3 regions of the Janthinobacterium sp. PSPC1-1 genome follow, and region 2 is predicted to be linked to each of the others. Evidence: predicted binding sites of a transcription regulator. Region 2 holds the regulator's gene; each other region holds the start of a gene.
What was found. Region 2 encodes sigma-54, which starts transcription at its own class of promoters, with help from an activator protein. Its sites were predicted from a motif close to TGGCANGNAANCTGCTTT; they were not measured.

Region 1 (9,834 bases), on a different contig from region 2:
ATGGCCAGTTCCAGGTTATCGAAGACCGTGTGCTGCTCGAACACGGTGGGGCGCTGGAACTTGCGGCCGATGCCCGCGTGGGCGATTTGCGCTTCCGTCATCGTGGCCAGATTCATGGTCTGGCCGAACCAGGCCGTGCCGGACGTGGGCCGCGTCTTGCCCGTAATGACGTCCATCATCGTCGTCTTGCCCGCCCCGTTAGGGCCGATGATGCAGCGCAACTCGCCCACGGAAATATCCAGGCTCAGCTTGTTAATCGCCTTGAAGCCGTCGAACGACACGCTGATGTCTTCCAGATACAAAATGGCGCCATGCGTCGTATCGACGCCCTCGCCTTTCACGCGCGAATACGTGGGGCCAGCTTCGGCGCTGGCCATGCCGGGCAACATGCGGATGCTCATGCGGCCTCCTCTGCCACGACGGGCTTGCGTTTGAGCTTGCTCAACACGCCCAGCATGCCTTGCTGCATGAACAGGGTGACGACGATGAACAGCAGGCCCAGCGCGAACAGCCACAGCTCCGGCAAGGCAGCCGTGAACCAGCTCTTCAAGCCATTCACGGTGAACGCGCCCAGGATGGGACCAATCAAGGTGCCGCGTCCGCCCACGGCCACCCACACGACCATTTCGATGGAGTTGGCGGGCGACATTTCGGACGGATTGATGATGCCCACCTGCGGCACGTACAGAGCACCGGCGATGCCGCACAGCACGGCGGATAAAGTCCAGACGAACAGCTTGAACCATAGCGGGTTATAGCCAAGAAACATCAGCCGCGCCTCGCTGTCGCGCACGCCCTGCAGCACCCGGCCCAATTTCGAGCGGACGATGGCGCGCGCGCCCACCAGCGCCGCCAGCAGGAAGGCCAGGGTCAGCAGGAACAGCACGGCCCGGGTAGCAGGCGCCGTGACGCTATGGCCGAGGATGGTCTTGAAATCCGTGAAACCGTTGTTGCCGCCAAAGCCGGTGTCATTGCGGAAGAACAAGAGCATGAAGGCATACGTCATCGCTTGCGTGATGATGGAAAAATACACGCCCTTGATGCGCGAGCGAAACGCAAAGTAACCAAAGACAAAAGCCAGCACGCCCGGCACCAGCACGACGAGCGCCATGCAATACCAGAAATGTTCGGTAAATGCCCAGTACCACGGGTAAGTTTTCCAGTCGAGAAAGACCATGAAGTCGGGCAAGCTGCTGTGGTACTGGCCCTGGTCGCCGATGGCGCGCATCAGATACATGCCGTGCGCATACGCGCCCAGCGCAAAGAACACGCCGTGGCCCAGGGACAGGATGCCCGTGTAGCCCCAGACGAGGTCCAGCGCCAGCGCGGCCAGCGCGTAGCACATGAACTTGCCCACCAGCGCCACCGTATAGGCGGACACGTGCAGCGCATGCCCTTCGGCAAACACCAGATTAAAAATCGGCAACAGTGCCGCCAGCAGCGTGCATGCGGCAATGGCCAGCCAGACGGGCCGCGTAAACAGGCCCTGCTTTATCGGATAGGAGGTAGTCATTCGACGCTGCGTCCCTTCATGGCAAACAGGCCCTGCGGCCGGCGCTGGATAAAGATGATGATGAACACGAGAATGGCGATCTTCGCCAGCACGGCACCCGCCACCGGTTCGAGGAATTTGTTCACTTCGCCCAGGCCCAGCGCGGCGATCACGGTGCCGGCCAGCTGGCCCACGCCGCCCAGCACCACCACCATGAAGGAGTCGACGATATAGCTTTGGCCCAGGTCCGGCCCCACATTGCCCAGCTGCGACAGCGCTACGCCGCCCAGTCCCGCGATGCCGGAACCGAGGCCGAAAGTCAGCATGTCGACCTTGCCCGTGGCCACGCCCACGCAATCGGCCATGCGGCGGTTTTGCGTGACGGCCCGCACGAACAGGCCCAGCCGTGTCTTGTTCAGGATCAGCCACACGGCCACCACGACGATGACGGCAAAGCCGATGATGGCCAGCCGGTTGTACGGCAGCACGAGGCCGCCCAGCACGCTGACGCCGCCCGACATCCAGGCCGGGTTCGCCACTTCCACGTTTTGCGCACCGAAGATCGTACGCACCGTCTGCATCAGGATCAGGCTGATGCCCCAGGTGGCCAGCAGGGTTTCCAGCGGCCGCCCGTATAGCCAGCGGATCACCGTGCGTTCCAGTGCCACGCCCACCAGGCCGGCGACGAAGAAAGCGGCAGGCAAGGCGGCCAGCAAATACCAGTCCTGCATGGCCGGCAAGTAACTGCGGAAAAACAGCTGGCACAGATACGTCGTGTAAGCGCCTATCATCAGCAATTCGCCATGCGCCATGTTGATGATGCCCATCAAGCCGAAGGTGATGGCCAGGCCCAGCGCGGCCAGCAGCAGCACGCTGCCCAGCGAAATGCCGTAGAACACATTGCCGGCAAATTCCATGCGCGACACTCGTCCCTTGATCTGGCGCATGGTCTCGATGGCGGCCAGCTGCACGGACTCGTCCGGCTCGCCGGCCTTGCCGTCTGGCCCTTTATCCAGCATGGCTTGCAGCACGGGCAACAAGCGCGCATCGCTGCTGCCGGCCAGGTCCTGCACGGCGGCCTTGCGCGTGGCCGCGTCCGGCGCATGCAGGTTGGCGCTGGCGATCAACACTTGCAAGATCTGTTTGATGTCAGCATCGTTTTCCCGTGCCAGCGCCGTGCGGATCAGGGGGATTTGCGCGGGATCGACCGCCTTTTGCAAGGCTTGCGCGGCCGCCAACCGGGCGCTGCGTTCCGGCGCCAGCAACTGCAAGCCCGACAAGGCGCCCGCCACGGCCGCGCGCAAGCGGTTGTTGACCATCACGCCGTCGATGCCGTCCGGCACGGCACCCAGCTGACCCGTGGCCGGATCGTAGGCTTGCTCGCCATCGACGACATACACCTTGCCATCGGGCGCGGCATACAAGGCGTCGCCCTGCAATGCCTGCAATACGCGGGCGGCCTCGGGCGTGGCCAGGGCGGCGATCCGGGCGACGGCCGCAACTCTGGCATCGGGGTCATCGCCGGATAGCGGCTTGAGCAATTCTGGAGGGATGGCGGCCTGCGCCAGCGAGGATAGCAACAGGCAGGCGAGGACCAGCAGTTTGGGGAGGAGCTGCATGCGCATGGATTCCATGTAGTAAAGCCGATGTCTTGATAAGTATCCTTCCCCCAAAGACAAGGACAGGGGTCAGACCCGGCGGGTCTGCCCCCAGCTCTTTGCCTGGGGTTGCGATGACGATTCGACGCGCAAGCTCTTTACAACTTCTGCTTGCCCTCATTGCCCTTGATAAACGGGCTCCACGGCTGGGCGCGGATCGGTTCCTTGGTTTTCCACACGACATTGAATTGCCCATCGGCCTTGATCTCGCCGATCATCACGGGCTTGTGCAGGTGGTGATTCGTCGCATCCATGGTGAGGGTGAAGCCCGAAGGCGCTTTGACGCTCTGGCCAGCCATGGCGGCGATCACCTTGTCCGTCTCCGTCGACTTGGCCTTTTCCACGGCTTGCGCCCACATGTGGATGCCCACATACGTCGCTTCCATGGGGTCGTTCGTCACGACGGAACCCGCGTTCGGCAACTTTTGCGCCACCGCATACGCCTTCCACTGCTTGATGAAAGCCGTATTCACGGGATTCTTGACGGATTCAAAATAATTCCAGGCCGCTAGGTGACCGAGCAGCGGCTTGGTATCGATGCCGCGCAGCTCTTCCTCGCCCACGGAAAACGCGACGACGGGCACGTCCGTGGCTTTCAAGCCCGCATTGCCCAGTTCCTTGTAGAACGGCACGTTGGAATCGCCATTGATGGTGGAAATGACGGCCGTCTTGCCGCCCGTGGAAAACTTCTTGATATTGGCGACGATGGTTTGATAGTCGGCGTGGCCGAACGGCGTGTAGACCTCGCTGATGTCGCTATCCTTGACCCCTTTGCTTTTCAGGAAGGCGCGCAAGATCTTGTTGGTAGTGCGCGGATACACATAGTCCGTGCCCAGCAGCACGAAACGCTTGGCGCCGCCGCCATCCTTGCTCATCAGGTATTCCACCGCCGGGATCGCCTGCTGGTTCGGTGCGGCGCCCGTATAAAACACATTCTTTTCCAGCTCCTCGCCCTCGTATTGCACCGGGTAAAACAGCAGGCTGTTGAGTTCCTTGAACACGGGTAACACCGATTTGCGCGACACGGACGTCCAGCAGCCGAACACCACGGCCACTTTATCTTGCGCCACCAACTGGCGCGCTTTTTCCGCAAACAGGGGCCAGTTCGATGCGGGATCGACCACCACGGCTTCCAGCTTCTTGCCCAGCACGCCACCCTTGGCATTGATCTCGGCGATCGTCATCAGCGCCACATCCTTGAGCGACGTTTCGGAAATGGCCATGGTGCCCGACAGGGAGTGCAAGATGCCCACCTTGATGGTATCGGCGGCCAAGGCTGCCTGCATGTAAGTGGACGTGGCCAGGGCCAGTGCGCCGGCGGCGGCCGCTTTCAGGATGATGCGTCGTGACATGGGGACTCCTGTGAATGATTCGTGAGGGGACGGACTGGGCCTACGATGTTGTTAAAGCAGAATGCATGCCAGCGCCGGCAGGCGTCCGCCATGGTGCACGCGACCAGCGCCGCACGAAAAAAAACCTGGCTGCACAAGGACTGTGCAGCCAGGTTTCAAATTGCCGTAAAACGGTGCGCCGGACGCGGCTATCCTTGCGCTTTAATCATTGCGCGGTGTTCCTCTCAGGCGGCGCCAGCCCTTGCGGCCCAACGGGAACAGCAGCACGAACGCGATCAGCCATGGCAGGATATACGCCATGGCCGTGATGGCGTTGGCCACGCCTTCCGACAGGTTTTCCGTGAAATTGCCCAGCGCCCGCTTGACGGGACGCCAGAACGATTGCTTGCCTTCGGCGCTGATGGCCACGTTCAGCAAGTCCGTGTCGATGCGCTGCATCAACAGCGCATTGGCCGCCGTCGCCTGCTCCAGTTCCACTTGCACGGTGGCCAGTTCCTTGGTCACCTTGATCAAGGCATCGACGTTCGCGCCCGAGCGCTTTTCCAGGTCCTGCAATTGCGCCTGGTACTGCTTGAGCATTTCCAGGCGTTTCTTGCTGTCGAGCACGGGACGCCCCAGGTCTTCCACCTTGGTGCCCTGGCTGGTGACGTCGCCGCCGGCCGCGACCAGCGCGACGAGCTTTTTGATGCCGGCCGGCTTGGCGCGCATGCTGATACGCGCGTGCACATAGCGGCCGCCGTCGATGCTGGAATCGAGCAGCAGGCAGCCGTTTTCCGTGTCGGCCTTGCAGGCGGCGACCACTTTTTCATACAGGGGCCGTACTTGCGCCTCATTCGTATCGACGCTGACATTGTGTTCATAGGCAAGAAACTCGCTGCCCTTTTCCTTGCCATCGAGACGCGCAGCGCTGGACTGGCCCGCGCTCTCGCCCTTGCTGCCGCAACCGGCCAGCAGCAACAGGCCGATCAAGCTGATATACACTTTTTTCATGATTTCTTTCTTTGAATTATTTTCGAACCGGCAACATCTCAACATCGGGCAAATGCGCCGCCACATCCTGCACCGTGGCGTAACCGGTCAGGGACGCCACCACCTGCGGCAGCGGTGCCGGCCAGATTTCCGGTAAATCGCGTTCCTCGGGCGCCAGCACGGGAAAAGCCAGCTGTTCCTGCGGTGGCGTGAAGGCGGCAGCGACGCCGGGCTTGTTGCCGCGCGCATCGATGCGGTACCAGCCAAACTCTTGCAGATACACGGCGTTCAAGCCGTGCAGGCAGAACGGCGGCCCCACTTCGCCCACGGCCAGGCGCTGGTAGCACAGGCCGGCAGGAATGCCGTTGGCGCGCAGCAGCGCGGCCAGCAAATGGCTCTTTGCATAACAGTAACCCGTGCCATGCTGCAAGACGTCGGAAGCGCGGCAGGTAACGGGATTGCGCTGGTAATCCCAGCTGTGGGCAATCTCGTCGCGCACGAAGGCAAAGCAGCGGGCCGCGATGGCGGCGTCGCCCACCGCGCCGGCTGCCAGTGCGGCCGCCCTGGCGCGCACGGCCGGATGCTCGCTGTCGATATACGTGCTGCTGGCCAGATAGATGGAAAAGTCGGGGGAAAAGTCGGTAACCATGGCATCAAGATCATGCAAAAAGATAATGCGCGATTCTAGTCGAAACGGCACGAAATCGAGCGTTTCCTTGCGCAGGAACAAAGAAAATCCATGCGTCAGGCTGGCTGCGCCGGGGCCGGCGGCTTTGGCGGCGGCCCGGTAGCTGGTATCATGCGGGCAAACGCAGCCGGCCCGATATGTACGACGGGCCCGGCACCTGCACTACCCTGCGAAGCGGCCACGCCACCCGGCGCGCCGCCGACGCCACCCTACAGATCAGAGAAATGAGTTCCTATGAGCACACCATCGTCCCACCCATCGTTCTGGCGCCGCGTCCCGCTGGCTTTTGGCGCCTTCTTCAGCACCCTGTCGGACGCCGCCTATGCGGCCCGCGTGGAAAAACTGTCCTTGCCCGAAGTGGCGCCGGTGGCCCCTGCTCCTGCGCCAGCCCCCGCGCCGACGCCGGCCGCCGCGCCCGTCATATTAAAAGAAGCCACGCCGGACGCCGCCCTGCAATTGCTGGCCCTGCTGCAACGCGAAGCGCGCCTGATCGACTTCACCCAGGAAAACCTGGGCAGCCATGCCGATGCCGACATCGGCGCGGCCGCCCGCGTGGTGCACGAAGGCTGCGCCAAGGTCATGCGCGAGTATTTCACCATCGAGGCCGTGCGCCAGGAAGCCGAGGGCAGCCGCATCGTCCTGCAGGAAGGGTTTGATTCCGCGCAAGTACGCCTGACGGGCAACGTGGTCGGCTCGGCGCCATTCACGGGCACCCTCAGCCACCGCGGCTGGCGCGCTTCGAGCGTGCGCCTGCCGAAACTGAGCGAGCAGCACGACGCCGCCATCCTGGCACCGGCCGAGGTGGAACTGTGAGCGACACGATCAACCCTACCCCGCGCTACGCCATCGGCATCGACCTGGGTACCACCCACAGCGCCCTGTCGTATGTGAACCTGGTCGAGAGCGACGGCGAAAAGTCCAGCCACGGCGTGCTGAAAGTGCCGCAGCTGTCGGCGCCGGGCACGGTAGAAGAATTGTCACTGCTGCCATCGTTCGTGTATCTGCCGCACGCCGATGAAGTGGCGGCGGGCGACCTGGCCCTGCCCTGGGTCACCGAGGAAGCCGAAGCGCCGTTCGTCGTTGGCGAAATGGCCCGCAGCCGTGGCGCCACCACGCCCATCCGTCTGGTCTCCAGTGCGAAAAGCTGGCTGTGCCACCCGGGCGTGGACCGCCGCGCGGCGATTTTGCCGAACGACGCGCCGGCCGAAGTCGCACGCATTTCACCGATCACGGCCGCCACGCGCTACCTGACGCACTTGCGCCAGGCCTGGGACAACGCCCACCCACAAGCGCCGTTCGCCGAGCAGGAAATCACCGTCACCATCCCCGCCTCGTTCGATCCGGCCGCGCGCGAGCTGACGATGGAAGCGGCGCAGGCGGCCGGCTACACTTCGCTCACCTTGCTGGAAGAGCCGCAAGCGGCCCTGTACAGCTGGATCCAGACCAGCGAAGGACGCTGGCGCAAGGAAGTCAAGCCGGGCGACATCATTTTAGTCGTCGACGTGGGCGGCGGCACCAGCGACTTTTCGCTGATCGCCGTGCTGGAGCGCGACGGCGTGCTGGAACCGCACCGCGTGGCCGTCGGTGAACACATCCTGCTCGGTGGCGACAATATGGACCTGGCGCTGGCCCACCTGGTGGCACGCAAGCTGGCCGCCAACGGCACCCAACTCGACGCCTGGCAAATGCGCGCACTCACTTACGGCTGCCGCAGCGCCAAGGAAAGCCTGCTGGCCGACAGCGGCCTCGATGTGGCACCGATCGTCGTGCCGAGCCGCGGCTCGAAACTGATCGGCGGCTCCATCCGCACGGAACTGACGCGCGCCGAAGTGTCCACCTTCATTCTCGACGGCTTCTTCCCGCAGGTGGAAGCATCGAGCCGCCCTGCCGTGCGCACGCGCGCCGGCCTGACGCAACTGGGCTTGCCGTATGCGCAGGACGCGGCCATCACGCGCCACCTGGCCGCCTTCCTGGGCCGGCAAGTGGCGGCCACCAGCGAACTGGAAGGCTTTGCCGGCCGCCAGTCGCAAGATGCCAGCTTCTTGCATCCGACGGCCGTGCTGTTCAACGGCGGCGTCTTCAAGTCCGACTTGCTGGTGCAGCGCATCATGGCGACCGTCAACGACTGGCTGTACCTGGAAGGCGCGGAACCGGCACGCATGCTGGCCGGGGCCGACCTGGACCTGGCCGTCGCGCGCGGCGCCGCCTACTACAGCTACGTGCGGCGCGGCCATGGCGTGCGCATCCGCGGCGGCACGGCCAGCGCCTTCTATGTGGCCATCGAATCGGCCATGCCCGCCATTCCCGGCATGGAACCGCCGATCCAGGCCCTGTGCGTGGCGCCGTTCGGCATGGAAGAAGGCAGCGAACTGGAATTGCCGGGCCAGCAATTCGGCCTGGTGGTGGGCGAACCTGTGCACTTCCGCTTCTTCGCCTCGTCCACGCGGCGCAACGACCAGATCGGCGACTTGCTGGACTTCTGGGGTCCCGATGAATTGCAGGAACTGAGCGAAATCCAGGCGACGTTATCGGCCGAAGGCCGCTCGGCTGGCGACGTGGTGCAAGTGAAATTGCACGCACGCGTGACGGAAGCGGGCACCCTGGAGCTGCTGGCCGTTTCCCCTGACGGCGCCGAGCGCTGGAAAGTGGAATTCGACGTGCGCGGCACGCCGCAGCAATAAACGTGGCTAGCGCTGTGGGCAAGCCGGCCTGGCTGGTCGGCATCGACCTGGGCACCACCAACACGGTGGTGGCCTATACCAATGCGGCCGATGCGCAGGCAGGCATACAGCTGTTCGCCATCGAGCAGCTGCTCGCTCCCGGCGAAGTGGGCGCACGCCCCCTGCTGCCGTCCTTGCGCTACCATCCTGCCGCCGGCGAACTGGCGGCAGGCGACTTGCAGCTGCCGTGGCCACAGGACGATGTCACCAGCGCGGAACACCCCGTGCTGGGCGCCCTGGCGCGCCAGCTCGGCGCGCAGGTGCCAGGCCGGCTGGTCACCAGCGCGAAGAGCTGGCTATCGCATGCGAACGTGGACCGCCAGGCGCCGATTTTGCCATGGGGTGCCGACGCCGACGTGGCCAAGGTGTCGCCCGTGGCGGCCAGCGCCAGCTACCTCGCGTATGTGCGCGCCGCCTGGAATCACCGCTTCCCGCAGGCTCCGCTCGAAGAGCAGGAACTGGTGCTGACCATCCCCGCCTCGTTCGACGAGGGTGCGCGCGCACTCACACTGGAGGCGGCGCGCCTGGCGGGCTTGCCGGGTGCAAATTCGCTGCGCCTGGTGGAAGAGCCGCAGGCGGCCTTTTATGATTACCTGCAGCGCAGGCGCGCCACCTTGCGCGCCGACCTGGCCAATACGCGCCGCATTCTAGTCTGCGACGTGGGCGGCGGCACCACCGATTTCAGCCTGATCGACGTCGCCTTCGATGACGATGGCGCACCCCAGCTCACACGCAGCAGCGTGGGCAACCATTTGATACTCGGCGGCGACAATATGGACCTGGCGCTGGCCCACCTGGTGGAAACGCGCATGGCGGCAAGCGTCGAAGGTGGCATGAAGCTGTCCGCCGCGCGATTGTCGCAGCTGATGGAGCGCTGCCGCGCCGCCAAGGAACTGCTGCTCTCCAGCGACGCACCAGACAAGGCCAGCGTCACTCTGCTGGGCGCCGGCTCGCG
Region 2 (9,834 bases):
TTGATCGAATTGACATGCAAGCGACGACCGAGCGCGCCGTCGCGCTGGCCCGTACCACCTTGCAGATCGAGTCCGACGCCATCGTTGCGCTGCGCGAGCGCCTGGCCACGGACGACAGCGTGGGCCGCGCGGTGGCGATGTTGCTGCAATGCAAGGGGCGTGTCGTCGTCTCCGGCATCGGCAAGTCCGGCCATATCGCGCGCAAGATTGCCGCCACCCTCGCTTCCACCGGCACGCCGGCCCTGTTCGTGCATCCGGCCGAAGCGGCCCATGGCGACCTGGGCATGGTTACCTCGGACGATGCTTTTATTGCCATATCGTACTCCGGGGAATCGTCGGAACTGATGGCCATCATGCCCGTCGTCAAGCGTATGGGGGGCGTGCTCATCTCCATGACGGGCAAGCCGAACTCCAGCCTGGCCCAGCTGGCCGACGTCCACCTGGATATTTCTGTTGAGAAAGAAGCCTGTCCGCTGAACCTGGCGCCGACGGCCAGCACCACCGTCACCCTGGCGCTGGGCGACGCGATCGCCGTGGCCTTGCTCGACTTGCGCGGCTTCAAGGAAGAAGATTTCGCCCGCTCGCACCCGGGCGGCGCCCTGGGCCGCCGCCTGCTCACGCACGTGCATGACGTCATGCGCAGCGGCGAACGTGTACCGAAGGTGCCCGTGGACGCTTCCTTGCTGCAGGCGCTGGAAGAAATGACGAAGAAGGGCATGGGCATGACGGCCGTCGTCGATGCGGATGAGCGCCCCGTGGGCGTGTTTACCGATGGCGACTTGCGCCGCATGTTCGAGCGCGTGCAGGATTTCACGCAAGTGGCGATCCGCGACGTCATGCATGCGCAGCCGCGCAGCATCGCACCCGAGCGCCTGGCCGTCGACGCCGTGGCCGTGATGGAGCAGTTCCGCATCAACCAGATGCTGGTCGTCGATGCCGACGGCAAGCTGGTGGGCGCGCTGCATATCCATGATCTGACGCAAGCGAAGGTGATCTGATGGATAGCGTAGCGGACAACCTGGCGCGCGCAGCCAAGGTCAAACTGATGATCTTTGACGTCGATGGCGTGCTCACCGACGGCAGCCTGCATTTCGGCCCGGATGGCGAGATGATGAAAACGTTTAATGTGTATGATGGCCTGGGCATCAAGCTGCTGCAGGAATCGGGCGTGCAGACGGCCATCATCAGCGCGCGCCGCTCGGCCATCACGGCGCGCCGCGCGCAAGACCTGGGCATTACGCATGTGCACCAGGGCGGTCACGACAAGCTGACGCCGTTTCGCGAGCTGCTGGCGCTGACGGGCTTGACGGAAGAGCAATGCGGCTATATCGGCGACGATGTCATCGATGCGCCCATCCTGCGCCGCGTGGGCTTTGCCGTCAGCGTGCCGGGCGGGCGTCCGGAAGTGCAGGGCCTGGCGCACCATGTGACGCAGGCCGGCGGCGGTCGCGGCGCGGTGCGCGAGATCTGCGAATTCCTGCTGCGCGCCCAGGACAACTATGCGCGCGTCATGGCGCCGTTCCTGGAGTGAGGCGCGCCTTGCCGCCAGTGACATTTGAAAGAGTGAAATCCTATGCGTAAGCCAGGAGGCGCCCATCGCTGGCGCATGATTTTTACCGTGCTGGGGGCAGTTGTCTTTGCGCTGGGCAGCTTCTGGCTGCTGGAAGTAATGAACAAGAATGCCCAGGACATCACGGCCAGCAAGCATCAGGATGAGCCCGACTATTTCATCACCAATTTCAGCCTGGTGCGCATGGACTTGACGGGTAAGCCCAGCTATATCGTGTCGGGCACCAAGCTCACGCATTATCCGCTCGATGATTCATCCGATATCGATCAGCCTTTCGTGCGCAAGCTCACGCCAGGCATGCCGCCGATGAACATGAATGCGGAACTGGCGCATATCGACCAGGACAATACCCGGCTGCAACTGCACCGCAATGTCGTGATCGACCGCGTGGCCAGTCCGAAGGCGCAGAACCTGACAGTCAAGACGGAAGCGCTGACGGTATTCCCGGATGAGGAAAGAATGGAAACGGACGTGCCTGTCGATATCCTGACGGGCGCCTCGCGCATCAATGGCGTCGGCATGAAGGCCAATAACGCCACCGGCGTGGTGGAAGTGCAGAATGCGCTGCGCATGGTCCTCCCGCCGAAACCGCGCCCGGCCGCGGCGGCAAAATGACAGAATGAAACAAGGAAACCATACTATGAAGAATATCTTGCTGTTGACCGTATTTTCTCTGGCCATGATGGGCGTGGCGCATGCCGAGAAGGCCGATTCCGAGAAGGAAGCCGTCATCACGGCACGCAGCGGCCATGTTGATGACGTCAAGCAGATTCGCACCCTGACGGGCGACGTCGTGCTGGTCAAGGGCACCCTGACCATGAAGGCAGGCCGGGCCCTGATCACGGAAGATCCGCAAGGCTACCAGTTCATTACCTTCTGGGCCGATCCCGGCAAGCTGGCCACCTTCCGCCAGAAGCGCGATGGCGCGGGCGACCTGTGGGTCGAAGGCGAAGCGGAGCGCGTGGAATACGACAACAAGACGGAAGTGGTGAAACTGTTTTCCAGGGCCAAGCTGACGCGCCTGGAAGGCACGAAAGTGACCGACGTGGCCAATGGCGCCTTCATCTCGTATGACAGCCGCAAGGAAGAATTTGCGATGGAAAATTCCAACAGCGGCACCAGCACCCCGGACGGTGGCAGCGTGCGCATGGTGATCCAGCCGAAGCCCAAGGCACCGGCCACGCCCGCGCCAGGAAAGAAATAATGGACAATACTCGTTGCGGCAGCACCCTGATCGTTCGCGGGCTGCAAAAAACCTATGGCAAGCGGCAAGTCGTGCATGATGTCTCGCTGCAAGTCGAATGCGGCGAAGTGGTGGGTTTGCTGGGCCCGAACGGCGCCGGCAAGACCACCTCGTTCTACATGATCGTCGGTCTGGTGCCGTCCGATGGCGGCACCATCGATATCAGCGGCGTGGATATTTCCCGCCTGCCGATCCACCGCCGCGCGCAGATGGGCCTGTCGTATCTGCCGCAGGAAGCGTCCGTCTTCCGCAAGCTGACGGTGGAAGACAATATCCGCGCCGTGCTGGAAATCCAGACCGTCGAAGGCCGTCCTTTGAAGAAGGCCGAGATCGAGGAGCGCCTGGATAAATTGCTGGCCGACTTGCAAATTGAAAAGTTGCGCGAGAATCAGGCGCTGTCCCTGTCGGGCGGCGAGCGCCGCCGTGTGGAAATCGCCCGCGCGCTGGCCACCGACCCGCGTTTCGTGCTGCTCGACGAACCGTTTGCCGGTGTCGACCCCATCGCCGTGATCGAGATCCAGCGTATCGTGCGCTTCTTGAAGGAGCGCAATATCGGCGTGCTGATCACCGACCATAATGTGCGCGAGACGCTGGGTATCTGCGACCGTGCCTACATCATCAACCAGGGCTCGGTGCTGGCGTCGGGACGCCCCGACGACATCATCGCGAACGAGTCGGTACGCCGGGTCTATCTGGGCGAACACTTCCGCATGTGAGCCAATGAAACAATCATTGCAGCTGCGCACTTCGCAGCACCTGGCACTGACGCCGCAGTTGCAGCAATCGATACGCCTGTTGCAATTGTCTACCCTGGAATTGCACCAGGAACTAGAGCAACTGCTGACGGACAATCCCTTGCTCGAGCGCCTCGACGATCCGCTCGACCATTCGCTGCGCCTGCTGTCCGACGGGGCCCTGAGTTCCACGGCCGCGCCGGCCGAAGCACCGCCCCAGCCGCCAGGCCAGGATGCACCCGCGGCGCCAGCCGAAGCGGAAACCTTTGACGGCGAAGCGGGCGACAGCCCGGCCGCCGCGGATGGCGGCGACAGCGACTGGAGCGAGGCGAGCCGGGGCAAGGCGCCCGACGACGAAGATTCGCGTCCGCAATTGGAGGCCCACCACTGCACCCTGCGCGAGCACCTGATGGAGCAGATGCGCGTGACGGTGCTCGAGTTGCGCGACCGCGCGCTGGTCGAGCTGATCATCGACGCGCTCGACGACAATGGCTACCTGGAAGAGTCGCTCGACGACATCCTGGCGCGCTTGCCGGAAGAGCTGGAAATCGATGCCGACGAGATGCGCACGGCCTTGTCCCTGCTGCAAAGTTTCGATCCGCCCGGTGTGGGTGCGCGCAACGCGTCCGAATGCCTGGCGCTGCAAATCAAGCGCTTGCCGCACGTCGCCATGGTAACGCGGCGCATGGCCCTCGTCATCGTGGAAAAGCACCTGGCCTGGTTTGCCCAGCGCGATTTCAACAAGCTGAAAAAAGCCCTCGATTGCGACGAAGAAGACTTGCGTGAAGCGCAGACGGTGATTCGCCAGTGCAATCCGCATCCGGGCGCCGTGTTCGCCTCGGATGTGTCCGATTACGTGGTGCCCGACGTCGTCGTCAAGCGCGCGCGCAATGGCTGGCAAGTCACCCTGAACAACGACGTCATGCCGCGCCTGCGCGTCAACGCCATGTACGCCAACTTGCTCAAGCAGGGCAAGGGCGAGGGCGCCATGGGCGCGCAATTGCAGGAAGCCAAGTGGCTGATCAAGAATATGCGCCAGCGTTTCGACACGATCTTGCGTGTGGCGCAGGCGATAGTAGAAAGACAAAAGAACTTTTTCTCGCATGGGGCCGTTGCCATGCGCCCCCTTGTGCTCCGTGAAATAGCTGATACACTGGGTTTACACGAGAGTACTATCTCGCGGGTAACAACCCAAAAGTACATGCTGACCCCGCATGGCATGTTTGAGTTGAAATATTTCTTTGGTAGCCACGTCGCCACCGAAGCGGGGGGCGAAGCATCATCGACGGCGATACGGGCATTGATCGTGCAACTGACAGGAGCAGAAGACCCTAAAAATCCTTTATCCGACAGTAAGATTGCGGACATGCTGGGGGAACAAGGCATGGTGATTGCGCGACGTACTGTTGCCAAATACCGGGAAGCGTTGAAAATTCCGCCAGTGAGCCTGCGTAAGTGTTTGTAAGTTTTTTTCGGTTCCTCTGCGGGCCGGATAGGATGGACCGCACGAACCCGATCATCTTTAGGAGTGTGTATGAATCTCACCATCAGCGGACATCATCTCGAAGTGACACCAGCCATCCGTGAATACGTACAAACGAAGCTGGAGCGCGTGAAACGTCATTTCGATCAAGTTATCGATATCGCCGTGATTCTGACCGTGGATAACCTCAAAGAGAAAGAAAAACGTCAAAAGGCCGAAGTCAACCTGCGTCTGAGTGGCAAAACAGTCTATGTGGAAAGCCTGGCGCACGACCTGTATGCCGCAATCGATATCCTGATCGACAAGCTGGACAGGCAAGTGATGAAGTACAAAACCAAAGTGCAAGGGCACGGTAAAGAGGCGATCAAGCATCTGCCAGACAACTCCGAGGAAGACGCCGTCGTCGCCGTTTAAGGCCACCCGCTTCCAGCAGTTGTGATCAACTAAGGGCGCACATTGCGCCCTTTTTTGCGCCCGGACCTTTTGAACGCAATCTTCCCCGCGCAGGCGCTAAAATGTTGGCACTTTCACTTCTTTCCTGCCTGCCATGAGCGACTTCGTCCAGACCTCCATCCGCAACCGCACCGGGCACATCGTGCTCGACCGTCCGAAAGCCTTCAATTCCCTGTCGCTGGAGATGGTGCGCGCCCTGAGTGCCGTCTTGCTGGCCTGGCGCGACGATCCGCAGGTGGACGCCGTCGTGATCCGTTCCAGCAGCGAAAAAGCCCTGTGCGCCGGTGGCGATATCCGTTTCTTTTACGATGCGGGCCTGGCTACGCCGCAAGGCGGCAGTGCATTGCTGGAAGATTTCTTTACGGAAGAATACGCCTTAAATCATGTCATTCATTTTTACCCGAAACCTTATATCGCCGTGATGGATGGCGTGGTCATGGGTGGCGGCATGGGCGTGGCACAAGCCGGGCCCGGCAATCGCTTGCGCATCGTCACGGGCCGCACGCGCATGGCCATGCCGGAAGTCAATATCGGCTTGTTCCCGGACGTGGGCGGCAGTTATTTTCTGTCCCGCCTGGCTGGCCAGCTGGGCCTGTACCTGGGCTTGACGGGCTTGACGATCAACGCGGCCGATGCCCTGTACACGGGGCTGGCCGATGTCTACCTGCCCGAGGCGCAGATGGGGGCGCTGCTGGCCCTGTTCGAATCGACGCCGGGCGAGGCCTTGCCGGTGGCCATCAAGGCGCTGGCGGCACCGTTCCAGGCCGAGGCGGGGGCTTCTCCTTTGGCCACGGCGCGCGCGGCGCTGGACCGCCATTTCGGCGCCCCTTCCGTGGCGGCCATCATGGCGTCGCTGGCGCAGGACGACAGCGCGTTCGCAGGCAAGGCCCTGGCGGCCATGCGTTTGCGTTCGCCGCTGATGATGTCGGTGACCCTGGAATTGCTGCAGCGCGGTGCTCACCTGGGTGTGGCCGACTGCCTGCGCCTGGAGCGCAGCGTGGTGCGCCACAATTTCGCGCATGGCGAAGTGCTGGAAGGCGTGCGCGCGCTGGTGGTCGACAAGGACAATGCGCCACGCTGGAACCCCGCCAGCCTGGACGAGGTCGATGCGGCCATGGTGGCGCGTTTCTTTGTGCCCGTCTGGCCGGCCACGGCGCATCCGCTGCGCCACCTCGACTGATTAAGCGCGCTCGCGGTGGCGCAGCACGACTCTTTCGTTGGGGCCGAAGTATTGCGCCAGCCGTTCCGCCATGTACACGGAGCGGTGCTGGCCGCCCGTGCAACCGAGCGCCACCGTCAGGTAGCTGCGGTTGTCCGATTTGAATGACGGCAACCATTTCTCGATGAAGGCGCGGATGTCGGCCAGCAGTTCCAGCGCGCTCGGCTGCGCGTCGAGGAAGGCGATCACGGGCGCATCGCGTCCGTCGAGCGGACGCAGCGCGAGGTCGTAATAGGGATTCGGCAAGGCCCGCACATCGAAGACGAAATCGGCGTCCAGCGGCACGCCCAGTTTGAAGGCGAACGATTCGAAGAACAGGGTCAGCGGCGCGCGTTCGGAGGCGACGATATCCTTGATCCAGGCGCGCAATTTATTGGCGCTCAGTTCCGAAGTATCGATCACATGGCCCAGCTGTTCGATGGTCGACAGGCGCTCGCGTTCTTCCGAGATGCATTCGATCAGGGTGCGGCGGCTGGCGGGGTTCTGGTTCGGACGCAATTCGTGCGACAGCGGATGGCTGCGCCGCGTTTCCGAGAAGCGCGCCACCAGCGAATGCGTGGTGGCCGTGAGGAACATCACCTTGACGTCGTGCCCCTGGTCGCGCAGCAGGGCCACATTGTGCGGCAGGCTGGACAGCGACTCGGCGCTGCGCGCATCGACGGCGACGGCCAGTTGCGGTGTGCCTTCGTCGAGCAAGGTTTGCACCAGGCTGGGCAGCAAGGCCGGCGGCAGGTTGTCGACACAATAGTAGCCGGTATCTTCCAGCACATTGAGCGCGACGGATTTACCGGAGCCGGATATTCCGGTGATAAGGACGATATGCATACGCCGATCATACAATAAAGATCGGCACTGTGCTCCCAAGGCAATGATCTTTACAAATGATTGCAATTTCATATGTGTATTTCGTAGGTCGGCTTAGCGCAAAGCGGTGCAGCAGGGAATTCACGCAGCATGGCTGCGTGCCTGCGTAACGGTCCTCGCTTGCAAGCGAGGGCTCCTGCCGACACCCGCTAACAATGTTGTCGGATTACGCGGGGCTTTGCCCCGCTAATCCGACCTACGCTGTTAATCGCCACTCATGGCGAGTCGTTGCCGCTCCATGAACTCCTGCAAGGTATCGATGCCGCGCAGCTGCAGAATCGTATTGCGCACGGCCGCTTCCAGCAGCACGGCGATGTTGCGGCCGGCAGCGACGGGGATGACGACCTTGCGCACGGGCAAGCCGAGCACGTCTTCCGTGGGGAACAGGAAGGGCAGGCGTTCGACTTCCTCTTCCAGCGCGTTGCGGCGCACCAGGTGCACGATCAGTTTCAAACGCATCTTGCGGCGCACGGCCGTTTCGCCAAAGATGGCCTTGATATCGAGCAAGCCCAGGCCCCGCACTTCCAGCAGGTTTTGCAGCAGGGGCGGGCAGCGGCCTTCGATCATGTTGGGCGCGATGCGCGAGAATTCCACGGCGTCGTCGGCCACCAGGCCGTGGCTGCGCGAAATCAGTTCCAGCCCCAGCTCGCTCTTGCCCAGACCCGAATCGCCCGTGATCAGCACGCCCACGCCCAGCACGTCCATGAACACGCCATGCATGATGATGCGTTGCGCCAACTTTTTGGACAGGTAGACGCGCAGGAAGTCGATCACTTGCGCGGCCGGCAGCGGGGTCGAGAACAGGGGAATGTTTTGCTCGTCGCAGATGGCGAGGATATCGGGCGGCGTTTCCAGCCCTTGCGCGATGATCAGCGCGGGTGGGCCGCCGGCGATCAGTTCACCGATCACATGGGTGCGCGTGTTGACCTTCAGGCGCTGATAATAATTGATTTCCTGGTGGCCGAAGACCTGGATGCGGCCCGGATGGATCAGGTTCAAGTGGCCTACCTGGTCGGCGGCCGACGAGACGTCGCCCGAGATCAGGCGCTCGCCGCCGGGAAATCCGGCGAACCAGCCCAGTTGCAGACTTTCACGATTATCGTCGTACAGGCGTTGTATCGTCAGCGGCGTTTGCAACATGGCAGTCTTCTTCAGGAGTGGAGGAATACCTGAAGTTTAACCCGTCGCTTGCAGACTGGGTTGCCAATTGACGATGCGCGAATGCACGGATTTCGGTTCCGGATCCGTGGCCAGCGCCGTGCGGAAGGCATCGTCGGAAAACATTTCGGCGATTTCCGACAGGATTTCCAGATGTTGCTGGGTGACATGATCGGGAATCAGCAGGAAAAACAGCAGATTGACGGGCTTGCCATCGGGCGACTCGAACGGAATCGGCTCGGCCAGACGCACGAAGGCGCCCAGCGGGGCTTTCAGGGTCTTGCTGCCCTTGACCCTGCCATGCGGTACGGCCACGCCATGGCCCAGGCCTGTCGAGCCCAAGCGTTCGCGGGCAAACAGATTGTCCGAAACGGTAGAGCGGGCGATGCCGTAATTGTTTTCGAAGATCAGGCCGGCCTGCTCGAAGGCGCGCTTTTTACTGGACACTTCCAGGTCCAGCAGGACGTTTTCGAGGGATAGTATTTTGCTAAGATTAGTCATGACACTCAATGAAATGGTGCAATGCGCAGAGGGCTTGCGAGCCGAATTATAGGCCTGTTTCTGCGGCCTGTAACGCCAATTCTCAACAGTATACGCGCGCTGCGGGCACAGTGCGCGCTACAGCCCATGTCGCCATCATTTTAGCAAAAAAATAACACCGGGGTGTATCGGCTATTTCTTGATTAAAAACACACGGCGAACAGATTTTTCCGCCGCCGAATGCCGATTTTCCGATTTTTCAGCGTCTTTGACATGCTCTGCGGCACTACGGTAACGTTGTTTTAAAACACAGCCAACATTCCTGTTGGCATGATTTAAAGGTATTGCGCGAGGTTATTGGCGCGCATTACGCAGATTGCCCGGCATCGCTCCCGTGCTGAAGTTGCTGCGCCACGGATTGATATCGAGCCCGCCGCGGCGTGTATAGCGCGCATACACGGACAGTTTTTGCGGCTTGCACTGGCGCAAGATATCGACAAAAATGCGCTCCACGCATTGCTCATGGAATTCATTGTGTTCGCGAAAACCGATCAGGTAGCGCAGCAGGCTTTCCTGGTCGATCTGTGGTCCCGCATACGTGATCTGCACGCTGCCCCAGTCGGGCTGGCC
Region 3 (9,834 bases), on a different contig from region 2:
GCGGGGAATCCAGTTGAACAGGCGAAAGCGGCCCAGCAGCGCCAACGCCGCGCCAAACGGACACAGGTAGCGGCAAAAGAATTTGTAGGAAACACTGCTGAGCAGCAGCAAGCCCACGGCATAGGCGACGAAGGGCCAGGCGCGCACGAAATTCAAAGTGATCGCCGTCTTGAACGGCTCCAGCTCCACCAGCTTGTCCGTGATCTGGCTGGAAAACATGCTGCTGCCAAGAATGGCCGCCAGCAAGCCATACTTGATCCATTTCAAGCGCCCGTCCAGGCGCGGCTTGATCTTCCACTGAGGCAAGCGCAACCACTGGCCCAGCTTGCCCGTGAATTCCTGCAGGGCGCCGAACGGACACAGCCAGCCGCAAAACGTGCCGCGCCCCCAGATAAACAGACTGAGCAGCACGAAAGCCCACAGGATCACCGTCATCGGATCGAACAGGAAAAAGCCCAGACTGCGGCCCGCCAGCAGTGCCTGGATGACACCCGTGATATTGACGATCGATAACTGCCCCTGCGCGTAGTAGCCGATGAAAGCGATGGTAAACACCAGGAACAGACGACGGAACCAGGTGAATTGCCGCCCCTCGCGCACCAGGCGTTTTTGCCAGGCCAAAGCGCCGGCCAGCAGCGCCAGCCCGGCCAGCAAGGTCAATAGCTCGGCCTTGCGGTTCTTCCAGGTGCCGCGCCATGTGGCATCGTCGCCTTGCGGCGCGACATAAAAATCGGCGGGCAGGCGGTAGCTGAAATCCACGTTGCGGGCGATGCGTTCCGGATACACGATGCCCTTGTTGCGCGTGATGGGGAGAGAAAACGCCAGCGGGCTGGCCGCATCGAGTCCCGCCTGGCTGATGATGCGAAACACGGCGATATTTTCCGTCGGCAACGCAGTCTCTTCCGACAAGCGCAATTCCAGGTCCAGGTCGCGCATGTCGATGGGCAAGCCATCCTGCTTCAGCAACAGCCTATCCGGCACGGTGCCGCGCACGAAATCGTCGCCCAGCACGCTGTAGCGCCCGCGTGACATGACGAGGATGGCGTGATCGCCCTCGTCGAGCCGGTTGCGCAGTTTGTTCCAACTGCGCTCCGTCAACAGATTGCGCCCCACGCTGGGCACGGATACATACGCCAGGTACAGGTCGATGAACACACCGTCCGGATCGCGCGCGGCCTGCGCATCGAGTCCCGCTCCAGGACTGCCGGCAAACAGGGTTTCCACGTCCTTGTTGCTCAGACGTACATGCTGGATCAAGCCTTGTTTGAGCATCTGCGCCGCGCTGAGTTTCTCGAACACGTCCATGCGGATGCGGGCGATCTGGTCGGGGTCGCGGCCTTGCGCAAAACCCAGTTTTTTGCGCAACACTTTCAAGGCCGAGGCTAGCACGCTCTGGTTGATGATGCGCACGGAGGCCGTCGCCTTCGACACGCCGTCGATATCGGCGTGCGTCGCATCTGGCGCGCGCTTGGTGCGCGCATCGATGGCGATGTTCTGTTTCAGCGACAAGCCCTGGTACTGTTTAACGAATTGAAACAGGGGCGCTTCGCCGAGGCCGTCGAGAAACACGGGTTCGTGCTGCGACAGCACGGCGACGTCCAGAAAACTGCCTTTCGGATCGATGGCGATCAGCAGATTGACGGGCACGCCGGAAAAGCCGGGAATCGGCGCCAGGTCCACCGATTCAAACACGTAGCCGACCAGTTCGGTGGCCGTGGCGTTTTGCCGGAACAAGGGCCAGACGGGCAAGTCGGTTTCCTTGTCGCCGACGACGATGGGAGCAGGAAAGCGCCGTGCCAGCTCGGCCTTGGTGAGCACACCCGCCCACGCCTGCCCCAGAATGAACAAAAATAACCAGCATCCAATGAACAACCGCATTATCCGCATGCACCGTGCTCCGTGCGGCGCCCTGTCGCAAGGCGCCGCGTTCATTAATTAGAAGAAAATGATGCCGCCCAGCGACACGCCATTCATCTTCGCTTCGCCGCCCGTAAAGCCTTTCGAGCGCGTCTGGCCCAGTTCGCCCACCAGGGTGATCGCGCTGTTGAGCGAGTAGTACGCGCCCAGGGTCAGGTTGGCGTTCGACTTCAAGCCGCCCGTGCCGGCCGTGTTGTCGTCGTTCTTGCTGATGCCGTAGGACAAGCCCAGCTTCAACTTGTCCGTCGTCTTGTACGTGCCTTGCAACAGCCAGTTCTTCGACTTGGTATCGCCCTGGTCCGCATCGGAGAGTATCCCCAATCCTTTGCCTCCCTGGAAGTTGACCAGCACGCCGGCCGGGCCCATCTGGTACGAGCCGCCCACTTCCACGCCGCGCATGGTCAGGTCATCGACACCTGGCGTTTTCGAGGTGAATTTTTGCGACTTCACGCCCAGCCACGCTTTCAAGCCTTCCTGCGCATACGTCACTTGCGCCTGCACTTGCGGACTCGACTTCGAAGAATAGGTCGAGCCTGCCACGATGGGCGTATCGGAAACGGGGCTGACCAGCGCCACATCGACGCCAAAGCCGCCGGACTTCGGCGAGCTGTACATGATCTGGCCATAGTTGCCCAGATACGTATAGCCGGCGCCGATATGGCCCAGGGTCACCCGGCCCCGTTGCGTCGCTTGCACGGGTGCGCCCGAACCCAACAAGGTCATGTCGGACAGGATCGCATTCGCGCCGAAGATACCGTAGTCGCGGCCCAGCTTGAAGGTGCCCATTTCCGCATTGCCGAACGTGAAGAAGGCCTGGCGCACATCGACCACGCTGTTCTGGCTGATGGCGCTGTCGGTGGCCGTCGAGTTGTAGATGCCGATCAAGGCTTTCACGTCGTACTCGCCCAGGCGCGAGCTTGCCGAGGTGATCAAGCCATTCGGCAGCAAGCCGTTGCCAATCGTCGTGCGGTCCTTCTCGCCGCCGCAACCGAGCGCCTGGCCGCCCAGCGCCAGCCCTCCCACTGCATCGCCCGAACACGACACTTGCGTGTAATAAGCGTTGACGATGCCGCCCACCGACACGGTCCAGTCGCCCGCCTTGATATCGACGGCTTGCGCCTGCCCCATCGCTGCGATTGTCATGACACCCAGGCTCCCCAGCTTGATCAATGTGTTCATTGCTTCTCCTCTTTCTTCTCTGTTTTTAGTGTGCACACCAGTGATTGATGTACCTCAAGCTTTGGCAATAAGCGTGCCCAGCACGACTCAGAGGGAGAAGGAGAAAAAGCGTCGTTAACGTGTGCAGCAGCGGATCAATTGCCACAGATAGTGTTCATTTTTTGACCGCAAGTATGCGTAGCGGAGCTACAGGTAAACAAAAAACTGACGGCCTGGGCCGTCAGAAAAAAGAAAGCGCCCGGCGGACAGGGAGACACCCGTCCGAATGGCCCGGGCGTTTCACCCCCTTACTTCGATGCCAGTTTGAAGACCCACACGGAGCCGCCCTGTTCCAGGAAGTTGACCTTCTTCGCCACTTCGCCACCCCACAGCGGCACCGCGCCACCCCAGCCAGATACGACGGCTACATATTGCGTGTCGCCATCCTGCCAGGTGACGGGCGGCGCCACGACGCCGGAGCCCGTCTGGAATTTCCACAGTTCCTTGCCCGTCTTCGCGTCGACGGCTTTCAGGAAGCCTTCCGGCGTGCCGTAGAACACCAGATTGCCGGCCGTGCTCATCACGCCGCCCCATAGCGGCGCGTTGTTCTTGATTTCCCAGACGATCTTGCCCGTCTTCGGATCGATGGCGCGCATGGCGCCGATGTAGTCGTCAAACAAGGGCTTGATAGTAAAACCGGCACCGAGGAAAGCGCCACCCTTCTTATAGCTGATCGGCTCGTTCCAGATGTCCATGCCCCATTCGTTGGCGGGAACGTAGAACAGCTTGGTTTGCGGCGAGTACGCCATCGGCATCTGGTTTTTTGCACCGAGGAAAGCGGGCGCGGCAAACACGGTCGTGCCCTTCTTGCCCTCTTCTCCCTTGGTCGGGTCGCCTGGGCGGCCGGCGGCGATATAGTTCGGCCGTCCCGTTTTCAGGTCGATGCTGCTGGCCCAGGTGATTTTCTTCACAAACGGAAAGGCGTTCTGCAGCTTGCCGTTGTTTGCATCGATAACATAGAAAAAACCGTTGCGGTCGGCCTTGCCGCCGTAGCGCTTGCCATCCATGTCGAAGGTGACGAACTCGTTGGCGCCATCGAAATCCCAGGCATCATTGGGCGTGTTTTGATACGCCCATTTGATCTGGCCCGTCTTGACGTCCAGTGCCACGGTGGACGAGGAATACAGGTTGTCGCCAGGACGCAAGTGGCTATTCCACGGCGCCGGGTTGCCAGTGCCGAAATAGGCCAGCTTGGTTTGCGGATCGTAGGTGCCGCCCATCCAGGTCGAGGCGCCGCCCGTCTTCCACAGGTCGCCCGGCCAGGTTTTGTTGACCGTGCCGGATACGCCGTTATCGATGGCCTTGCCGTCCTTGTCGTAGCGGTGGCCCATATGGCCTTCCACCGTCGGACGGCTCCATACCAGGTCGCCGGTCATCGGGTTGCGCGCTTCGACCCGCCCCACGATGCCGAATTCGCCACCCGACACGCCCGTCAGCAGCAAGCCTTCGGCGATCAGCGGCGCGGCCGTCATCGAGTAGCCGGCCGCATAATCGTCCACTTTCTCTTTCCAGACGATCTTGCCCGTGTTCTGGTCCAGCGCCACCAGGTAGGCGTCGAGCGTGCCGAAAATCACCAGGTTGCCATACAGGGCGGCACCGCGGTTGACCACGTCGCAGCACGGCATGATGCCGTCCGGCAAGCGATGCTCATACTTCCACAGCTTGGCGCCCGTTTTCAAGTCGACAGCAAAGATGCGCGAATACGATGCCGTGACGAACATCTTGCCGTTATGAATCAGCGGCTGCGACTCCTGGCCCCGCTGTTTTTCGCCGCCAAACGAGAACGACCAGGCCGGCACCAGCTTGGCCACGGTCTTGTCATTGATCTGCGTCAACGGTGAGTAGCGCTGACCCTGCGTGCCCATGCCAAACGACAGCACGCTGGCCGGATTCTTCGCCGTGTTGTCGAGCATGGCATTGGTGACATTGCCCACGTCGGCCGCCTGGACCAATGAGGCCAAGGATGCCAACCCCAAACCGACGACGATCCCCATGATTTTTTTCTGCACAATCATCTCCCTCTGTTTTATTAGTATGTGTGTATCAGGTCTTGCGGTGCTCATGCGGCTGGGCATGCAACAGCGCGCACTCTTCATCGGTGAACAGGCGCGAGCGCGTCAGGAAGCGCTTGCCCGTGCCGTTGTCGAGTGAAAACATGCCGCCATTGCCATCGACCACATCGATAATCAACTGGGTATGCTCCCAGTACTCGAATTGCTCGAGTCCCATGTAAAACGGTGTGCCATTCAAGTTGCCGAGATAGATATCGGTATCGCTGACATCGAACTCGCCCAGCGCATAACACATGGGCGCACTGCCGTCGCAGCAGCCGCCCGACTGGAAAAACATCAGCGGGCCGTGACGCTGGCGCAACTTGTCCATCATTTCCAGCGCCGCATCGGTGGCGACCACCCGGGCAATTGCTGCACTCATGGCATCCCTTTCTGCGCGCCGCCCCCGGCTAAGGGCGCGGCGCCTGTTGCCGGTTTAGAAGAAGCCCAAGGCTTTCGGGCTATAGCTCACCAGCAAGTTCTTCGTTTGCTGGTAGTGGTCGAGCATCATCTTGTGGTTTTCACGGCCGATACCCGATTGCTTGTAGCCGCCGAATGCGGCGTGGGCTGGATACAGGTGGTAGCAATTGGTCCATACGCGGCCCGCCTGGATGGCGCGTCCCATGCGGAAGGCGCGCGAACCGTCACGCGTCCACAAGCCGGCACCCAGGCCGTACAAGGTATCGTTGGCAATCGCCAGCGCTTCGGCCTCATCCTTGAAAGTGGTCACGGACACGACTGGTCCAAAGATCTCTTCCTGGAAGATGCGCATCTTGTTGTTGCCCTTAAACACCGTCGGACGCACGTAGTAACCGCCCTCCAGGTCGCCTGCCTGCGTATGGCGCTCGCCGCCAGCCAGCACTTCGGCGCCTTCCTGGCGGCCGATGTCGAGGTAGGACAGGATTTTTTCCAGCTGCTCCTGCGACGCCTGGGCGCCGATCATGGTGCTGGCATCGAGCGGATTGCCCTGCTTGATGGCGGCCACGCGCTTCAAGGCCCGTTCGATGAATTTCTCGTAAATCGATTCCTGGATCAGCACGCGCGATGGGCAGGTGCACACCTCGCCTTGATTCAGCGCAAACATGGTGAAGCCTTCCAGGCACTTGTCGAAATAATCATCATCGGCATCCATCACATCTTCAAAGAAGATGTTCGGCGACTTGCCGCCCAGCTCCAGGGTGACGGGAATCAGGTTTTGCGCGGCATACCCCATGATCAGGCGGCCCGTGCCCGTTTCACCCGTAAAGGCGATCTTGGCGATGCGCTTGCTCGACGCCAACGGCTTGCCCGCTTCCAGGCCGAAACCGTTGATGATGTTCAACACGCCCGGTGGCAGCAAGTCGCCGATCAGTTCGATCAACACCATGATGGAAGCGGGGGTTTGCTCGGCCGGTTTCAAGACGACGCAATTGCCGGCGGCCAGGGCTGGCGCCAGTTTCCACACGGCCATCAGAATCGGGAAATTCCACGGGATGATCTGGCCCACAACACCCAGCGGCTCATGGTAGTGATAGGCATAGGTTTCCGCGTCGATTTGCGCGACGGAACCTTCCTGCGCGCGGATGCAGCCGGCGAAGTAACGGAAATGGTCGATGGCCAGCGGAATGTCGGCATTCATCGTTTCGCGGATCGGCTTGCCGTTATCGATGGTTTCCGCCGTGGCGATCAGGCTCAGGTTTTGTTCGATGCGGTCGGCGATGCGGTTCAGGATATTGGCGCGCTCGGCGGGTGAAGTCTTGCCCCAGGCATCCTTGGCGGCATGCGCGGCGTCCAGCGCCAACTCGACATCTTCCGCCGTGGAACGGGCGATTTCGCAAAACGGCAAGCCCGTGATCGGCGTGATGTTAGGAAAGTATTCACCTTTTACTGGTGCAACGAACTGACCGCCGATGTAATTGTCATAGCGTTGTTTGAAGGGATTGGCTACGCCCAGTTTGCTGATGTCTGCGAGATTCATGTCGTCCTCTATCGGGTTAATTAGAATGGAAATAATTTAATTAAAATCAAACGTCCTGGTACAGATGGGGTGAGTACACGGAGTCTTCCGCAAATGCCGTGCCAGCTCGCCGCCGCACTACCAACTTAGCGGGTTTTACCCTTGTTACAAGGGCGTGGCATCAATACCGGCGCGCTTTTCAGCGCATGCCCCGGGCTTGAGCGGAGGGCGTGCGTCTGTTGGCGTTTTGAACAAGCGGCGCGGCCCCTGTTCCAATCCGTGCCAGCCTCGCCACCAGCCCGCATCACATTCCCTGCACCGCTGCACAATGGAACAGGTGTACCAGACTGGAACACCTGCGCCTGTATCACTACCGTATCACCACGCCCCAGGGCAATTCGCCCACGGCAATATCGGCCACCTTGCGCGCGCTGGCCGTATCGATGACGGAAACGCTGTTCGAGCGGCCATTGGCCACGTACAGCTTGCTGCCATCAGGCGTGATGGCCATATTCCACGGGCGCTTGCCGACGGGAATGGTGGCTGTGACCTTGTTGCTGGCCGTATCAATCACCATCACCGTGCCGTCCGTGCCGTTCGAGACATACACCTGTTTACCGCCGGGGTGGACGGCGATGCCGTTGGCATTCTTGCCCGCTGGAATGGTGGCGACGGCCTTGCGCGCGGCCATGTCGATCACATACACGGCGTTGACCAGTTCGCACGCCACGTAGGCGCGGCCGGAGTCCGGACTGAAACCGATACCGCGCGGCCGCAGGCCCACGGCAATAGAAGCCACCTGGCGGCGTTGCGCCACGTCAATGACATCGACTTGCTCGGCCTCTTCCGCGCTGACCAGCAGCCAGCGCCCATCAGGGCTGAACACAGCATGTTCCGGGTTACGCCCTTGCACCTTGATGTCGGCGAGCAAGACGCCCGTCTGGCCATCGAGCAAGGCCACGCTATTGTTTTCCTCGACGGCCACGGCCACGTAACGACCGTCCGGCGAAGCGCTGACGCCTTCGGGCGACTTGCCCAGCGCCACCGTGCGCACGGGCGTGCCGCTCGCGTTATCGATCAGCAACAAAGCGCTGCTGGCAGCATCGGTGACAAACAATTGCCGTCCGGTGGGGTCGGCGGCGATGCCACGCGGACGCTTGCCTGCCGCGATCTGGTGCACCACCTGGTCGGTCGCCGTGTCGATCACGCTGAGGGTGCCCGATTTTTCATTGGGGACATAGGCAAAAGGAGCGGCCTGGAGAGCGCTGCTGGCAAGCACAGGCAGCAGCCAGCACACCTGGCGCAAGCGCGAGAAGAAGTTGGGCATAATCACCTTTTCAATGGCAAAACGAGGGGAAAGCGCGCGGTATCGGCGCATCTGAACATTTCTGCATGCAAACGCCGTGCCACTGACACGCGTATAATTTCAGCCCACCAATGGAGACATGGCAGGCATATTGCTTGATACAACTATGCAGACCTGCGCCGCTCACGCGCTCAAGCAGGCTTTTATTCACATTGGAGAACCCGCATGCAGCATCGTTTCCGCTTGAACACCATTGCCAGCCTGTTTGTCGCCGGCAGCGCCACCCTCGCCCCCCACGTTTTCGCCGCCGAGGCAGCTAACCTGGCCAACGGGCAACTCATGGATACGGTGGTCGTCAGCGGCAGCCGCATCGCCCACCCCAGCCAGGAAGTGCCGGCCTCGATCGACGTGGTCGACAGCGCCCGCATCCAGGATGGCCAAATCCGCGTCAACGCGTCAGAGGCGCTGGCCGCCGTGCCGGGCCTGGTTGTGCAGAACCGCCAGAACTACGCGCAAGACTTGCAAATCTCGTCGCGCGGCTTCGGCGCCCGCTCGGCCTTCGGCGTGCGCGGCGTCAAACTGATCAGCGATGGCATTCCCGCCAGCATGCCCGACGGCCAGGGCCAGGCCGCTACCTTCAACCTTGATACGGCCGAGCGCATCGAAGTGCTGCGCGGACCGTTTTCTGCCATCTATGGCAACCATTCTGGCGGCGTGATCCAGCTGTTTTCCAAGGATGGGAAAAATCCCCCGTCCGTCGAATTGAATGTGACGGGCGGCAGTTTCGGCACCAGCAAGGTGGACTTGACGGCACAAGGCCAGGCAGGCGGCATCGGCTACGTGCTCGACGGTTCGCGCTTCCGCACGGACGGTTTCCGCGACCACAGCGCCGCCACGCGCGAACAGGCGTTCGGCAAGATCACCGTCAAGCCCAATGCGGACAGCAAGCTGACCATCGTCGCCAACAGCCTGCACCAGGGCAATACGCAAGATCCGCTGGGCGCCACCTGGGACACGTTTGCCGCCAACCCGCGCGCCGGCGAAATCGACACCACCGATACGCAAAATCCGAAGCGCACGCTGGCCGAGCGCTACAACACACGCAAGAGCATCGACCATCAGCAAATCGGCGCCACCTACGAGCAATCATTCGGCGATGACCGCCTGCATGTGATGGTGTATGGCGGCAACCGCGACGTGATCCAGTACCAGGCCTTTACCAAGGGTTTCCAGGCACCGGCCAGCCATTCTGGCGGCGTAGTCGACTTCCAGCGTCAGTTCTACGGCATCGATACCAACTGGCTGCACGTCAACCAGCTGGCCGGCGGCAAGCTGAGCACTACCATCGGCATCGATTACGGTCGCTCCAGCGATGACCGCACCGGCTATGAAAACTTCATCGGCAA

Region 1: the regulator sigma-54 is predicted to act here: its motif matches at 4,556-4,573, upstream of urtA (urea ABC transporter substrate-binding protein).
Region 3: the regulator sigma-54 is predicted to act here: its motif matches at 8,514-8,531, upstream of ACP7EG_RS27495 (beta-propeller fold lactonase family protein).

The regions. Positions count from the first base shown of each region.
Region 1 covers NZ_JAFCWP010000001.1:871,489-881,322, reverse strand. The annotation lists gene urtD (urea ABC transporter ATP-binding protein UrtD) at 1-401, opposite strand, end outside; gene urtC (urea ABC transporter permease subunit UrtC) at 398-1,513, opposite strand; gene urtB (urea ABC transporter permease subunit UrtB) at 1,510-3,111, opposite strand; gene urtA (urea ABC transporter substrate-binding protein) at 3,249-4,502, opposite strand; gene ACP7EG_RS04000 (DUF4349 domain-containing protein) at 4,704-5,492, opposite strand; gene ACP7EG_RS03995 (transglutaminase-like domain-containing protein) at 5,509-6,120, opposite strand; gene ACP7EG_RS03990 (DUF2760 domain-containing protein) at 6,394-6,972, shown strand; gene ACP7EG_RS03985 (Hsp70 family protein) at 6,969-8,840, shown strand; gene ACP7EG_RS03980 (Hsp70 family protein) at 8,843-9,834, shown strand, end outside.
Region 2 covers NZ_JAFCWP010000002.1:586,037-595,870, forward strand. The annotation lists gene ACP7EG_RS10145 (KpsF/GutQ family sugar-phosphate isomerase) at 1-998, shown strand, start outside; gene ACP7EG_RS10150 (KdsC family phosphatase) at 998-1,531, shown strand; gene lptC (LPS export ABC transporter periplasmic protein LptC) at 1,574-2,185, shown strand; gene lptA (lipopolysaccharide transport periplasmic protein LptA) at 2,211-2,774, shown strand; gene lptB (LPS export ABC transporter ATP-binding protein) at 2,774-3,529, shown strand; gene ACP7EG_RS10170 (RNA polymerase factor sigma-54) at 3,534-5,012, shown strand; gene hpf (ribosome hibernation-promoting factor, HPF/YfiA family) at 5,082-5,444, shown strand; gene ACP7EG_RS10180 (enoyl-CoA hydratase/isomerase family protein) at 5,578-6,663, shown strand; gene rapZ (RNase adapter RapZ) at 6,664-7,527, opposite strand; gene hprK (HPr(Ser) kinase/phosphatase) at 7,771-8,706, opposite strand; gene ACP7EG_RS10195 (PTS sugar transporter subunit IIA) at 8,743-9,225, opposite strand; gene queF (NADPH-dependent 7-cyano-7-deazaguanine reductase QueF) at 9,559-9,834, opposite strand, start outside.
Region 3 covers NZ_JAFCWP010000016.1:2,789-12,622, reverse strand. The annotation lists gene ACP7EG_RS27520 (4Fe-4S binding protein) at 1-1,848, opposite strand, end outside; gene ACP7EG_RS27515 (porin) at 1,936-3,096, opposite strand; gene ACP7EG_RS27510 (PQQ-dependent methanol/ethanol family dehydrogenase) at 3,384-5,129, opposite strand; gene ACP7EG_RS27505 (DUF779 domain-containing protein) at 5,179-5,568, opposite strand; gene adh (aldehyde dehydrogenase) at 5,623-7,143, opposite strand; gene ACP7EG_RS27495 (beta-propeller fold lactonase family protein) at 7,493-8,449, opposite strand; gene ACP7EG_RS27490 (TonB-dependent receptor family protein) at 8,654-9,834, shown strand, end outside.